DNA from 3 places in the Xenorhabdus budapestensis genome. Region 2 is predicted to be linked to each of the others. Evidence: predicted binding sites of a transcription regulator. Region 2 holds the regulator's gene; each other region holds the start of a gene.
What was found. Region 2 encodes PurR, which represses purine synthesis genes. Its sites were predicted from a motif close to CANGCAAACGTTTGCNTG; they were not measured.
Positions count from the first base shown of each region.

Region 1 (5,050 bases), 580 kb from region 2:
ATGTGCAGAAAAATGGTTTTAAGGGGGCATTACTCGGTTTATCCGGTGGTATTGATTCAGGTCTGACACTGGCGATTGCTGTTGATGCTTTGGGTAAAGAGCATGTACAGGCTGTGATGATGCCATTCCGCTATACCTCTGAAATGAGCATTCATGATGCCAGAGAACAAGCAGAACTACTCGGTGTTGAATTTGACATAGTGTCTATCGAGCCTATATTTGATGCGTTTATGGTTCAATTGGAGCCTATATTTGCGGGTACAGAGAAAGATACGACTGAAGAGAATTTACAGGCACGTAGCCGGGCAGTCATCTTAATGGCAATGTCAAACAAATGCCGTCGTCTGGTGTTGACGACCAGCAACAAAAGTGAATCGGCGGTGGGTTACTCGACTTTGTACGGTGATATGGCCGGTGGCTTTAATGCTTTGAAAGATGTCCCAAAAACTATGGTATTTGCATTAGCGAAATACCGTAATACAGTCTCTCCTGCTATTCCTCAGCGTGTAATTGATCGTCCACCATCCGCGGAACTGGCTCCTGATCAGCTCGATCAGGACAGCTTGCCACCGTATGACATGCTGGATGCCATCCTTGAGGGATATGTTGAAAAAGATAAATCTGTGGCTGACTTAGTGGCTGAAGGTTTTGATGAAGCGATTATTCGTAAGGTGATCCGGCTGGTGGACATCAATGAATATAAACGTCGTCAGGCACCGATTGGCCCACGTATTACACAGCGTGATTTTGGTAAAGACAGGCGCTATCCGATTACGTCTGGTTTCGGACGTAAAAACTGGTAATAACAGGAAAACTTCATGAAAAAGATTGATGCAATTATCAAACCTTTCAAGCTCGATGATGTGCGTGAAGCTCTGGCTGAAGTCGGTATCACTGGTATGACGGTGACAGAAGTAAAAGGATTTGGTCGTCAGAAAGGACACACTGAGCTGTATCGTGGTGCAGAATATATGGTGGACTTTCTGCCTAAAGTCAAAATAGAAATTGTCGTACCGGATGATATTGTTGATACCTGTGTCGATACTATTATGCAGACTGCACAAACTGGCAAAATCGGGGATGGCAAGATTTTTGTCTTTGATGTTGCTCGTGTTGTGCGCATTCGTACTGGTGAACAGGACGAAGAGGCGATTTAACCGTATTCCGTATCCTTTGAAAAGAGAAAAGAAAAGAGAATAGATTGAAAAGTTTAATTGCCTGAAAAAGTGATAACGGCAGTAACATGGGTATTTAGTCCACCTCTTATTGAGAGGTGGAATGTTGGCATACCGAGCTGTCTTAACCGTTATCACTTATCACCGAATTTACACTTTCACTGAATTTACAAAAAACTGTGCATAAATTCGTGTTAGATCACTTTATGTGGACCAAAACATTCATAATGGATATGTTGCTCGTTAATGCCCATTGTTATTAGCTGCTTTGCAGTATATTGCATGAAAGCCAACGGCCCACAGAAATAGAATTGCATCCCTTCAGCACTTATTGCATCTTTTACAAGAGACAGATCCATCAACCCGGCATGTTGATAATGTATGCTATGCTGATCTTTATCTCTGGGTTCACGATACCAAACCTGAGAATTCAGATTCGGCATGGATTGGGCAATTTCTTTTACCTTATCTGCAAAGGCATGATAGCTACCATGTTCTGTCGCGTGAAACCAATTGACCACACTTTGGTGCTGCTGACCGTGCAGATATTGCAGCATACTCATCATCGGAGTTAATCCGACTCCCGCTGAAATGAGCGTAACAGGGGTATCAGGCTGGACGTCAAGGAAAAAATCACCTTTTGGTGCAGATAGCGATATGATATCCCCTTCCTGTACTTTATCGTGCATATGATTGGAAATTTTGCCATAAGGTTCTCGTTTAATGGCAATTTGATAATTGCTGCCATTTGGAGTAGCAGTCAATGAATATTGACGAATTTCGCGGTTTTTAAAGGTTGGATCTTCCAGATAGATACTCAAATATTGTCCCGGTTTGTAATCCGCGACTTTGTCATCATCAACGGGTACAAACTCAAAGCTGGTAATGACATCACTTTGCGGTTGTTTACGACTGACACGAAATTGACGTAAACCACGCCAGCCTCCTGCCGAAGATTCGCTACCCTGATAAATTGCCTCTTCCCGATTGATAAAAACATCGGCCAATACATTGTAGGCTTTTTTCCAGGCGTCGAGAACTTCATCAGCCGGATGAAATAGTTCATCAATTGTTGCCAGCAGATGTGTACCGACAATTTTATAGTGTTCCGGTTGGATATTTAGGCTCGTATGTTTATGAGCGATCTTTTCTACAGCAGGTAGAAGAGCAGATAAGTTATCAATATTAGAGGCATAAGCACAAAGGGCATTAAAAAGAGCTTCACGCTGATCGCCGTTGGTTTGATGGCTCATGTTAAAAATATCTTTTAATTCAGGATTATGTTTGAACATGCGTTCATAAAAGTGAGCAGTCAACTTTGGCCCCGTGGAAACGATCAAGGGAATAGTGGACTTTATAGTTGCGATAATTTGGCTATCTAACATTATGGTCTCCTGAATTTTTCTCAAATAATGCTTAGGAATATAAGATGTATTTTAAATGCAACTTATTACGTTGAGGAATACATTAAAGTAAGAAAGAGACATTATCTTGACTTAAATCAAAAAATCAGAATTTATATCACAGCAAGAAGATTTGACTGGAATCACAAAGAACAACAATAAATTTAAAGCGTGTAATCAGGATCGCGGGACATCCTGCTACAGGCGCCGAAGCAATCGTTTGCGTAAAATCTCTTGTCAAGACTATCTCATTTGATAAAAAGAGTTTACACTGTGTCAAATTCTGTCCCTCAGGGGTATTTTTTAGAGATGTGGCTGAGTCAGGAGAACCTAATGTTAAAGCGTGAAATGAATATTGCGAATTACGATCCCGAACTGTGGCAAGCGATGGAACAGGAAGTTTGTCGTCAGGAAGAACATATTGAATTGATTGCTTCTGAAAACTACACCAGTCCAAGAGTTATGCAGGCTCAAGGATCTCAGCTCACTAACAAGTATGCGGAAGGTTATCCGGGTAAACGCTACTATGGTGGTTGTGAATATGTTGATATAATTGAACAATTGGCAATTGACCGAGCAAAAGAGTTGTTTGGTGCAGATTATGCTAACGTCCAACCACACTCAGGCTCTCAGGCAAATGCTGCGGTGTATATGACGCTGTTGCAACCAGGTGACACTGTTTTAGGGATGAATCTGGCACATGGTGGTCATCTGACTCACGGCTCTCCGGTTAACTTCTCAGGTAAACTGTATCACGTTGTTCCTTATGGTATTGATGAGAATGGCAAAATCGATTACGAGGATATTCGTAACCAAGCGCTGAAACATCAACCTAAAATGATCATTGGTGGTTTCTCTGCCTATTCTGGTGTGGTTGATTGGGCGAAAATGCGTGAAATTGCTGATGAAATCGGTACATATCTTTTTGTTGATATGGCTCATGTTGCTGGATTGGTTGCTGCGGGTGTTTATCCAAACCCTGTTCCTCATGCACATGTTGTTACAACCACCACTCACAAGACTCTGGCAGGCCCCCGCGGTGGTCTGATCCTGGCTAAAGGGGGTGATGAAGAGCTGTATAAGAAATTGAACTCTGCTGTTTTCCCTGGTGGTCAGGGTGGCCCGCTGATGCATGTCATTGCCGGGAAAGCCGTTGCACTGAAAGAAGCAATGGAGCCGGAGTTCAAAATTTATCAACAGCAGGTTGCGAAAAATGCCAAAGAAATGGTAGATGTGTTCCTGCAACGTGGTTACAAAGTTGTTTCCGGCGGTACTGATAACCATCTGTTCCTGCTGGATCTGGTGGATAAAGATATTACAGGTAAAGAAGCGGATGCAGCATTAGGGCGTGCCAATATCACTGTTAACAAAAACAGCGTACCTAACGATCCTCGCAGTCCGTTTGTCACTTCGGGTATTCGCATTGGTACTCCAGCAATTACCCGCCGTGGTTTCAAAGAAGCGGAAACCCGTGAATTAGCTGGCTGGATATGTGATGTGTTGGATAACATCAATGACGAAGTAGTTATTGAAAGTGTTAAACAGAATGTGTTGGATATCTGTGCAAAATATCCGGTTTACGCATAATTGAGAATAAAATACCGTCAATATTGAGCTTATACCCAAATAGATTTCAAGTTGCAGCCAATAAAGCTGTAGCTTGAAAGATGAAAGGTATATCAGGTATTAAGCCCGACTCATAACATTAGTTTTGAGCGGGTTTTTTGCATTAAAAAATGGGGGCATTTGGATGGTTGTTCCATCAACATTTTGGCTAGGGTTAGGTTATTTCACTTATTTTTTTGCTTTTGGAATATTCTTACCTTTCTGGTCAGTTTGGTTACAGGGAGAAGGTATTACTCCTTCTATGATCGGTATACTGTTAGCTATCGGGTTAGTTTCTCGTTTCCTCGGTAGTTTATTTATTTCGCCTACGGTTAAAGATCCTTCTAAATTAATTAACGCATTAAGATTTCTATCCTTATTGGCTTTGGTCTTTGCTGTTAGCTTTTCCTTTAGTAGCCATTGGGTATGGGTTTCCCTTGTTATGATAGGTTTTAACCTGTTTTTTTCACCTTTGGTTCCTTTATCAGATGCTTTAGCGGGAACATGGCAAAAACAGTTTACTTTTGATTATGGCAAGGTACGTGTGTGGGGATCGATTGCCTTTATTATCAGCTCTTCTTTAGCGGGGATATTGATGTCAGCCAATGGCATCGATTTAGGTTCAGATTTCAGCATTTCCTTTGAAAAGATCAATAATTGGATTGGCCTCAATTTATTTGGTCATCACAACATCATCCTTGTTTCCCTGATTTTCAGTGTTGCCGTTATGTTACTGGGAATGATGCTAAAACCTTCTATTATGCCTGAAGGCAAAATTAAGGTAGAAAATATCAATGCAGTATCATTCAAGAAATTATTGTCCGAAAAATCGGTATGGCAGTTTTTATTATGTGTGGCGTTGTTACA
Region 1 is NZ_CP072455.1:1,429,233-1,434,282, forward strand. Features, by position in the region: gene HGO23_RS06880 (NAD+ synthase) at 1-803, shown strand, start outside; gene glnB (nitrogen regulatory protein P-II) at 819-1,157, shown strand; gene hmpA (NO-inducible flavohemoprotein) at 1,370-2,575, opposite strand; gene glyA (serine hydroxymethyltransferase) at 2,912-4,165, shown strand; gene HGO23_RS06900 (3-phenylpropionate MFS transporter) at 4,329-5,050, shown strand, end outside.
Region 1: glyA (serine hydroxymethyltransferase) is a predicted target of PurR. The motif match lies at 2,788-2,805, and genes of this name have one in related genera.

Region 2 (5,050 bases):
AAATGCCAAAGTTTGTGGAATATAGCTTAAGCCAATATCTGTGGCATCATAACCCATATTGATCAAAATCGTTGGTGAACCCGTTAGCCAGGCAAAAAAACCAGCACTACAGGAAGCATAAATCAACACATTTCCGCTGAAAGTTGAAGACTTCAATAAGGTGAAGAAAGAAATTTTATTTTCATTGATATTGGTGTCAATAGGTGCACGTTTACTAGCCAGTAAAAATGTTGGTACAAGCAAAACTAGTGTTACAGCCATTAAAACAAGAAAAATAGTTCTCCAACCTGTATGTGACAATAACCATGCACCGAGTAAAGGGGCAAGGGCAGGGGAAAGTGCAACCAGCGGCATAATCATGGCAAAAACGCGTTTTGTGCGTTCAGCGTTATATCTATCAACGACTAAAGCTTGCCAGGAAACAGCAGCAGAACAGACACCCACAGCCTGAATAAATCGCAGAATAAGTAATTGAGTTGCATCTGTTATCCAAAGCATTCCTAAACAGCTAAGACAAAACAGAGACAAGCCGATAAGCAGAACAGGTTTTCTTCCTAGGCGATCAGACAGTTGTCCCCATAAAAGCTGGGCAACAGCAAAACCAGCAAGAAAAACGCTGAGGCTTGCACTAATAGCCCCTTCTGATGCACCTAAGTCTTTCGCCATAGCATCAAAAGCGGGTAGATACATATCAATGGCTAAGTAGCCAAGCATACTTAGGCCAGCGAGATAAAACATAAATGGCATGGAATTTTTATTTGTTGTCATTGTGTCAATAAATTGATGTGATAATTGATAAGAAAATATACGGTTTATTTTATATGGCGTAATTTTTACTTGTGAAACGGTATTATTTGCATAATGCTGTGAAAAAAATTAAAAGGAAGAAATATGTGGTCTGAATATTCTTTGGAAGTTGTTGATGCTGTGGCCAGAACAGGAAGTTTCAGTGCGGCTGCGTCAGAGCTTCACCGCGTACCTTCTGCCATTAGTTATACAATAAAACAACTTGAAGAATGGTTGGCAGTTCCCCTATTTGAACGTCGTCATCGCGATGTGGAATTAACCGAGGCAGGGGCTATCTTTGTAAAGGAAGCGCGTTCTGTTATCAAAAAAATGCATCATACTCGTCATCAATGTCAGCAGGTGGCTAACGGTTGGCGTGGGCAGCTTAGTATTGCTGTTGATCAAGTGGTGAAACCAGAACGGACACGCCAGCTTATTCTGGATTTTTACCGCCATTTTCCGGATATTGAGTTATTTATTTACCCTGAAGTTTTTAATGGGGTATGGGATGCGCTGGTAGATGGGCGCGTTGATGTTGCTATTGGTGCCACACGCGCCTCTCCAGTCGGGGAGCGATATAGTTTCAGGGACATGGGGTTCATGCCGTGGCTATGTGTTGCCAGTCCTGGGCATGAGTTGACCGTTATAATAGAAAGATTAAATGATGATCAATTGAGGGCTTACCCTAGCTTGTGCCTTGAAGATACTTCACGTAATTTACCCAAGCGTAATACATGGACTTTGGATAATCAACGGCGGTTAGTTGTCCCTGATTGGAATGCCGGGTTGGCTTGCCTGATGGAGGGGCTGTGTGTGGGAATGGTGCCCAAACATCGTGCTTTGCCGCTTATTCGTCAAGGAAAACTCAGTTTGCTTGAACTTGAGCAACCATTACCTGATAGCCCATGTTGCCTGACGTGGTCGCAAAAAAGCCATTCACCTGCATTAAGCTGGTTGCTTGATTATCTTGGAGATAGTGCAACACTCAATACTGAATGGCTACAAGAGGATTAATCGTTAACGACGATAATCAATGAAAGGGCCATCTGCAACAGAGCGACGCTCAACAAGACGCGGATGGACTTCGATAGTTTGTGCATCTTGACGTTTATTAATGATCCTATCAAGTAACGTGGAAAAAGCCATCTGTCCTAGACGCTCTTTAGGTTGATGAATCGTTGTCAGCGCTGGTGTGAAATAACGGGCATTGCGAATATTGTCATAACCAATGACAGAAATATCTTGTGGAACGCGTAACCCCATCTCGTCAGCAGCACAGATCGCCCCCATTGCCATCACATCTCCTCCACAAAATACGGCCGTAGGGCGGTGTTTTTGGCTTAAGATTTTATACATCGCCTGATATCCGGATTCGGGCTCAAAATCCCCCTGAACAATCCATTCTTCCCGAATAGTGATATTTGCTTCTTTTAGTGCCTTGAGGAAACCTTGATGACGTCCGCCTCCAGTATTTCTGGCCAATGATCCGGGAATAGCAGCAATATCACGGTGACCACGTTCAATAAGATATCGGCCGGCCAAATAACCACCATGGAAGGCATTATCGATAATTGCATCAGTGAAATCTCCTCTGGACTCTCCCCAATCCATGACTACCATGGGAATGTTGCGATAGTCTTCCAGCATTCCCAACAGTTGTTGAGGATATTCAGAACACATAACCAGTAAACCATCTACGCGTTTTTGCGCCAGCATAGAGAGATAAGCTTTTTGTTTGTCGAGATTGTTATGGGAATTACATAAAATCAAAGTATAGCCTTTGCTATAACAACTATTTTCGACAGACTCAATGATTTCAGCAAAATAAGGCGCTTCACTTGATGTTGCCAGTAGTCCGATAGATTTGGTGTGATTAACCTTTAAGCTACGGGCAACAGCACTGGGGGAATAATTCAGTTCCTTAATGGCAGCCCATACTGTGGTCTTTGTATCTTCGGCGACGAAACGGGTTTTATTGATAACATGGGATACGGTTGTGGTTGAAACACCAGCGCGTTTGGCCACATCTTTAATCGTTGCCATGATAAAAAGGACTCCTGACCTTAGGTCTAAATTTGTATACCCTTCATCTGGATATAGATCTTTGTTAATCATTTGCCAGTGTTATATTTATATATAGGAAGATAACTGACAATAATTTAGCGATAAACCCTGAATTTTGTCTGATCTAGCGCAAAAGTGAAAGTAGTAATCAATGCTATAAAGTATATGCATTAAATACCACAGTATGGTTTTTTAACCTCTGAGGTAAATAACCAGTCAAAATTTATGGTGTCGCTGAGCCTGAGTCTTAATTTTCATGGTGAGGATGGTTTATGGATACAGATCTGAAATTGGGATTATTGACTGCCTGTAGTGCGTTAATCGTGATTGTTTTTCTGGCGAGTCTTTGCCTGATCTAGCCAAGGTCGAGAAACAATATCAAGGTGAAATGCTATCTGCCTTACTTTAAAGGTAAGTTTTTCACTATTCAAAGGGCACTTATAAATAAAATGAAGTGCGTTGAATCGGAAAAACTTACCCTTGTCATTTTAACTGGCTGGTTAATTAAGCCAGATTTTCTTCCACAAATTTCCAGTTAACCAGAGCCCAGAAATGCTCCAGATATTGAGGACGTGCATTGCGGTAATCGATGTAATAGGCGTGTTCCCAAACGTCAACAGTCAGAACTGGCTTGTTTTCACCAGTCAATGGAGTTGCTGCATTGGAAGTATTGACGATAGCCAGACTGCCGTCGGTTTTCTTAACCAGCCATGTCCAGCCAGAACCGAAGTTTTTCAGTGCTGCATCAGTAAACTGCTGTTTAAATTCAGCAAAAGAACCGAAAGAATTATTGATAGCTTCTGCAACTTTACCAGTTGGTTCACCTCCACCATTTGGTGACAGGCTATGCCAGTAGAAGGTGTGGTTCCAGACTTGTGCTGCGTTATTAAAGATGCCGCCTTCAGAGATTTTGATAATTTCTTCCAGTGATTTTCCGGCAAATTCGGTATCTTTAATCAGATTATTTAGGTTTACAACATAAGCGTTGTGGTGTTTGCCGTAATGATATTCCAGAGTCTCTGCTGAGATGTGGGGTTCTAAGGCATCTTTAGCATAAGGTAATGCTGGTAATTCAAAAGACATTGCATACTCCTTTTAATATCGGGTTTTTGGCTTTATAAGCCATGATTTATAGTATATTAATCATGGATAGAGCAAATTTTAGCTTATTGTCATGTTGCTATTTTGTTTGGTAATTATCTTAACAATTTTTCTGCTAAATAACAGGGAAAATGATACTATTCAGTGGCGATTTGACGTAGAAGCATTCAATTTTGCTGATTTTAATGTTCAGAATAAAAAATTTTCAGGAGCACGTTCACGGTAGCAAACTCGCATCAGAAAGTGGTATTCTGAATCAATCTTTTTTGATGCTGATAAACAGCGCCTGCCGTTTAAGGAAGTAAGAATGACGACAATTGAGAAAATCGAATGCCAGATTCAAGAAAACCCAATCTTGCTGTATATGAAAGGTTCGCCAAAACTGCCAAACTGTGGTTTTTCTGCTCAGGCAGTTCAGGCTTTGTCTGCTTGTGGTGAACGTTTTGCCTATGTAGATATTCTGCAAAACCCTGATATCCGCGCAGAATTGCCTAAATATGCAAACTGGCCAACATTCCCTCAGCTTTGGGTTGAAGGTGAGTTAATTGGGGGATGTGACATTCTGATTGAAATGTATCAACGCGGTGAATTACAGGTTCTGGTCAAAGAGACTGCGGACAAATACCGTGAGCAGGAAGACAGTAAGTAATTCGTTGTCTCAGTGAAGTTCTGAATCAACAAAGCCCCATACACAATTAGCATTAATAGTCATATTTATTGACGGTAACATTTTATGGCAATGTTAGGTTGTGGCAACAGGTATGGGGTGATAATCGTTATATAGTTATAAACTAAGAACCTATCTCATTAGGCTCTTAGTTTATTAGGTTTCATTATCTGGATCTGGCACAGCCAACGGCCAACCACCAAGCCGTTTCCAGCGATTAACCAATTCGCAGAAAAGTAAGGCAGTCCGGTCTGTATCATACAGAGCACTATGTGCCTGATTACTATCAAAAGGTATTTCTGCCGTAATACAAGCTTTAGCCAGAATTGTTTGACCTAGCACTAATCCACTCAATGCGGCAGTATCAAAAGTGGCAAAAGGGTGAAATGGATTGCGTTTTAAACCAGAGCGTTCTGCTGCCGCCATGACAAA
Region 2 is NZ_CP072455.1:2,009,610-2,014,659, forward strand. Features, by position in the region: gene punC (purine nucleoside transporter PunC) at 1-768, opposite strand, end outside; gene punR (DNA-binding transcriptional activator PunR) at 892-1,800, shown strand; gene purR (HTH-type transcriptional repressor PurR) at 1,804-2,829, opposite strand; gene sodB (superoxide dismutase [Fe]) at 3,355-3,933, opposite strand; gene HGO23_RS09160 (Grx4 family monothiol glutaredoxin) at 4,259-4,600, shown strand; gene rnt (ribonuclease T) at 4,775-5,050, opposite strand, start outside.

Region 3 (5,050 bases), 120 kb from region 2:
TTGACTTTACATGCTAACCTGAACACATTAATTCTGAACACAATGCTGTAATCGTTCCAATAATATTGGTTATTCTGAAGCATAACCTTGTGGCGGCAATATCTTGCCATCCATAATGGCGATATTGTCATCCATTCTCAGACGCTCATTCAGGAACCAGCCGATGACCAGCGGATAGATATTATGCTCCTGAGTTTGAACACGTCTGATAACATCTTCTTCCTGATCACCTGCAAAAATTGGTACTTTAGCCTGCAAGACAATGGGACCACCATCAAGTTCTTCAGTCACAAAGTGGACAGAAGTACCGTGCTCCTGATCCCCATTTTCTATTGCTTTACGATGGGTATGCAAACCGGGATATTTCGGTAGCAGGGAAGGGTGAATATTAATCAGGCGTCCGCGATAATGCTGTACAAAACCAGGTGATAATATTCTCATATAACCCGCTAAAACGACCAAATCGGGCTGGTATCGATCAAGAGCTGTGAGCAGGGCTAAATCATAATCCGCACGATTTGAATACTCTTTCGGATTGAGAAAATGCGTGGGAATACCCGCGTATTCTGCCCGTTGCAGGCCATAAGCATTGGCATTATTGCTGAATACTGCACAGACTTGCCCATTAATCCGGTTTTGTTGGCAGGCATCAATAATAGATTGTAGGTTACTGCCATTACCAGAAATTAATACCACAATTTTTTTCATAGGATGACTTTCTATTGACTGGCTTTCTGTTAACTAATAACGACTTGCTGTTCGCTGTGACCAAGTTCAGCAATGCTGCCGATTTGCCACGCATTTTCACCCGCTGCGTTTAGCCACTCAATTGCCTGTTTTGCCTGAGATTGTGGTAAAGCAATTATCATACCGACTCCACAGTTGAATGTACGGTACATTTCGTGATCGCTGACATTACCTGCCTGTTGCAACCATTTGAAAATCGCAGGCCACTGCCAGCTAGTACCCTCGATTCTTGCTTGCATATTTTCTGGCAGAACACGGGGAATATTTTCCCAGAAGCCGCCACCTGTCAGATGAGAAATCGCGTGGATCTCAACATTCTCAATTAATTCAAGTAATGGTTTGACATAAATACGGGTCGGGGCAAGTAAATGATCAGCTAATGGCTTATCATCCAGTTTGGTTGTCTCAGGATTGGTCTGACTGACTTCAAGGATTTTGCGAATTAATGAATAGCCATTAGAATGTGGCCCGCTGGATGCTAATGCAATTAGTGCATCGCCGACCTGAACTTGACTACCATCAATGATTTCTGATTTTTCAACTACGCCGACACAAAAACCAGCAACGTCGTAATCTTCTCCATGATACATGCCGGGCATTTCGGCTGTTTCTCCACCGACCAGTGCACAACCAGCTTGTTTACAGCCTTCTGCAATGCCGGTGATGACACTGGATGCTGTGTCAACATCCAATTTACCTGTCGCATAATAATCAAGGAAGAACAGAGGTTCAGCACCTTGAACAACCAGATCATTAACACACATGGCGACCAAATCAATTCCGATAGTATCGTGACGTTTCAGATCCATTGCCAGACGCAGTTTAGTACCAACGCCATCTGTACCGGAAACTAAAATAGGTTCACGATATTTTTGTGGCAGGGCACATAATGCGCCGAATCCTCCCAATCCCCCCATCACTTCAGGGCGTCGAGTCTGTTTCACAACCCCTTTGATACGATTGACTAAGGCATTACCAGCATCAATGTCGACACCAGCATCTTTATAGCTAAGAGAGGTTTTATTGGTCACTGCGTAGCTCCCAGGCGATTGCATTTGAATGAATAAAACAGAACGGCGATAATTCTAACAGTCTAGGCAAACGTTTGCGATAGTTTTCTGTAGGTTATTACGGATAAAAAAGATAGAAGAAAAATACTTGTGGTTGCTAAAAATCAATAGATGGATAGTGGCACGATATCAAAAAGGAGGTATAATCCCGCGATTTTTTTATCTGCCAGCTATATACAGTAGGAGAAACCCATGAAGATCGTTGAGGTTAAACACCCACTCGTTAAACATAAACTGGGCCTGATGCGCGACCATGATATAAGCACTAAGCGTTTTCGTGAACTGGCCTCAGAAGTGGGAAACCTTCTGACATATGAAGCAACTGCTGATTTAGAAACTGAGAAAGTGACCATTGATGGATGGTGTGGTCCGGTAGAAATAGATCAGATCAAAGGAAAAAAAATCACAGTAGTGCCTATCTTGCGTGCAGGTTTGGGAATGATGGATGGCGTTTTGGAAAATATTCCAAGTGCCCGTATCAGTGTTGTCGGTGTTTATCGTGATGAGAAAACATTTGAGCCTGTGCCTTATTTCCAAAAACTGGTTTCTGACATTAATGAGCGTATGGCGCTGGTTGTTGATCCGATGTTGGCAACAGGCGGTTCTATGATTGCTACGATTGATCTGCTGAAAAAAGCAGGTTGCCCTGTTATTAAGGTATTGGTTTTGGTTGCTGCACCAGAAGGCGTTGCAGCGCTGGAGAAGGCTCATCCTGATGTTGAGTTATATACCGCGTCTATTGATGAACGTCTTAATGAACATGGGTATATTGTTCCTGGCCTGGGGGATGCAGGCGATAAGATATTTGGTACAAAATAATATTTATAGAATAATAAAATTATAAGCTAATTTATATCTGCTTCTCATATTTTAAGTTTTGTGTCATAAAAACTGACTATACTAAAGATATCAGATGTTTTTTCTATATGATTCAATTTCACTTATTTATTTAGTATCAATAAAGATAAAGTAGAGAATAAAATGAAAAATACCAATATTATTACTTTATATATAGATGAACCTTTGATTACAGCGTTTTATACTGAACTTGCTAAATTTCATATAGAAGTTGATCCAGTAACATCTCATTCAGAGACATTCAACATTATTAAACCTACTCTCACTTTTCTTAAAGATAATTTAAGCTACCTTGATAGTATAAGAAGAGCACTCATTGCACTTTTGGGTGGTCGTAACCTAAAAATATCTATAGTTAAAAGTGATGGCAGCTCTATATTTATTGAGGGTGATTTAGATAAAAATGAAGTCACTGAACTTTTGAAAGAAACTAATGCTTTGATAATTTCTACATCCAATAAAGAAAAGTAAATCATTAGAGAAAACAGTTCAGTGAAACTCATATTCATTAGGGAAAGAGCTATTTTTGCTATCATCCAAATGTCAATAAAGATCCTAACTAAAAAATAAAACATTACCAGCGTATGTTGTCAACCGGGTTTTACCCGGAAAAGTCAAGATTAACAATAATTCTCATTCTAAGAAGAGTATTCATTTCATTTGCTATCGTTTTTTGTGATAGACTTGGTTTTTATGGTAGGCTTAGTGCTGTTCGTTATCCATTCCGTTTGAGGTGCTTCTGAATACATCGGCGCAGCTTTCATTGCCCTTATATTTGCCTGATGATGAAACATTTGCCAGTTTTTTTGCAGGTGAGAATACGTCTTTATTAGCAGCCATAAAATTGGCTATTAGTCAGTCACATGGCAGTTATATCTATTTTTGGTCCCGCGATGGTGGGGGCAAGAGTCATTTACTCCATGCAGCTTGTGCCGAATTATCCCAACAAGGAGAGGCTGTAGGGTATGTACCATTAGATAAACGTGCTTATTTTGTTCCGGAAGTTCTTGATGGAATGGAGCATTTATCATTGGTGTGTATTGACAATGTGGAATTTATCGCAGGTGATCAGGTATGGGAAATGGCTATTTTTAATCTCTATAACCGCATTGTAGAGATTGGCCGAACCTGTCTTTTGATCACCGGAGATCGTCCTCCCCGGCAAATTAACTTAACGTTACCAGATTTGGCATCTCGTTTGGATTGGGGGCAGATCTACAAATTGCAGCCGTTGTCTGATGATGAAAAAATTCAGGCATTGCAATTGCGGGCGAAGCTACGGGGATTTGAATTACCTGAAGATGTGGGCCGTTTTGTGTTAAAACGACTTGATAGGGAAATGCAAACACTATTTAGGACGTTAGATGAGCTTGACCGTGCTTCTATTGTGGCTCAACGTAAACTCACGATCCCGTTTGTAAAAGATATTCTTGACCTTTAACAAGTCGGGTCAGGAAGTAAAGAATGAAAAAGTGATAGAGGTATTTCCCTATCACTTTTTTGTATATGCCAAAATAATTAATTGCCTAAAATTTCTTTAACTTGTTCTGGCGGGCGTCCTAAGCGTGCCTTATTTCCTACCACAACAATTGGTCGCTCTATGAGTTTAGGGTTCTCGGACATTGCCTGAAGTAAGGCTTCCTGTGATAGTTCACTATTATCAAGCCTCAGTTCTTTATAGAGTGCTTCTTTAGTTCGCATTAACTGACGGGCATCGTTGAAACCCAGCTTTTTTAATAAAATAGCAAGTTGTTCTGCTGTTGGAGGTGTATCGAGATAATGAATGATTTCTGGTGTATTCCCGAGGTCTTCAATTAACTTAAGCGTTTCCCTACTTTTTGAACAGCGGGGATTATGGTAAAAAATAATATCTTGCATGTAAAAAACCTCATTTCTCATATTGGCTATAACGTTGTTGCAGTTGGCGTAACTGATCAATGCGGGCATCGTAGCGGGCTTGATCATAACTATTTAATTTTACCAATGCACTGGCCTGGCTGAGATAATTTATAGCCATATCAAACTGTCCTTTTAATGCCATGGTTTCTGCATAAGCTGCCAGTTCAATACTGCGTTTTCCTTGTTTACCTGCCGCTTCTGCCATTAATGACCAACCTGTTAAATCATCAGGATGATTGAAGGTATATTGGAATAGCTGCTGTGAAGCCTTTGGATATTGTTTAGCTTGAATATAGACATTAGCGAGCTTGATTTGTAGTACCGGATCATTTTTATGTTTTTGAAGAGCTTGTTGTAAGCGGGTAATAGCTTGCGCATACTGTGATTGTTCAATATCAATATTTGTCATGGCGCCGATAAACCATATATTATCTGGTTGCTCATTCAGTAATGGAGTCAGTATTGTTCTGGCTTCA
Region 3 is NZ_CP072455.1:1,894,269-1,899,318, forward strand. Features, by position in the region: gene purN (phosphoribosylglycinamide formyltransferase) at 70-708, opposite strand; gene purM (phosphoribosylformylglycinamidine cyclo-ligase) at 738-1,778, opposite strand; gene upp (uracil phosphoribosyltransferase) at 2,010-2,636, shown strand; gene HGO23_RS08615 (hypothetical protein) at 2,799-3,146, shown strand; gene hda (DnaA inactivator Hda) at 3,409-4,116, shown strand; gene arsC (arsenate reductase (glutaredoxin)) at 4,194-4,553, opposite strand; gene bepA (beta-barrel assembly-enhancing protease) at 4,564-5,050, opposite strand, start outside.
Region 3: purM (phosphoribosylformylglycinamidine cyclo-ligase) is a predicted target of PurR. The motif match lies at 1,842-1,859, and genes of this name have one in related genera.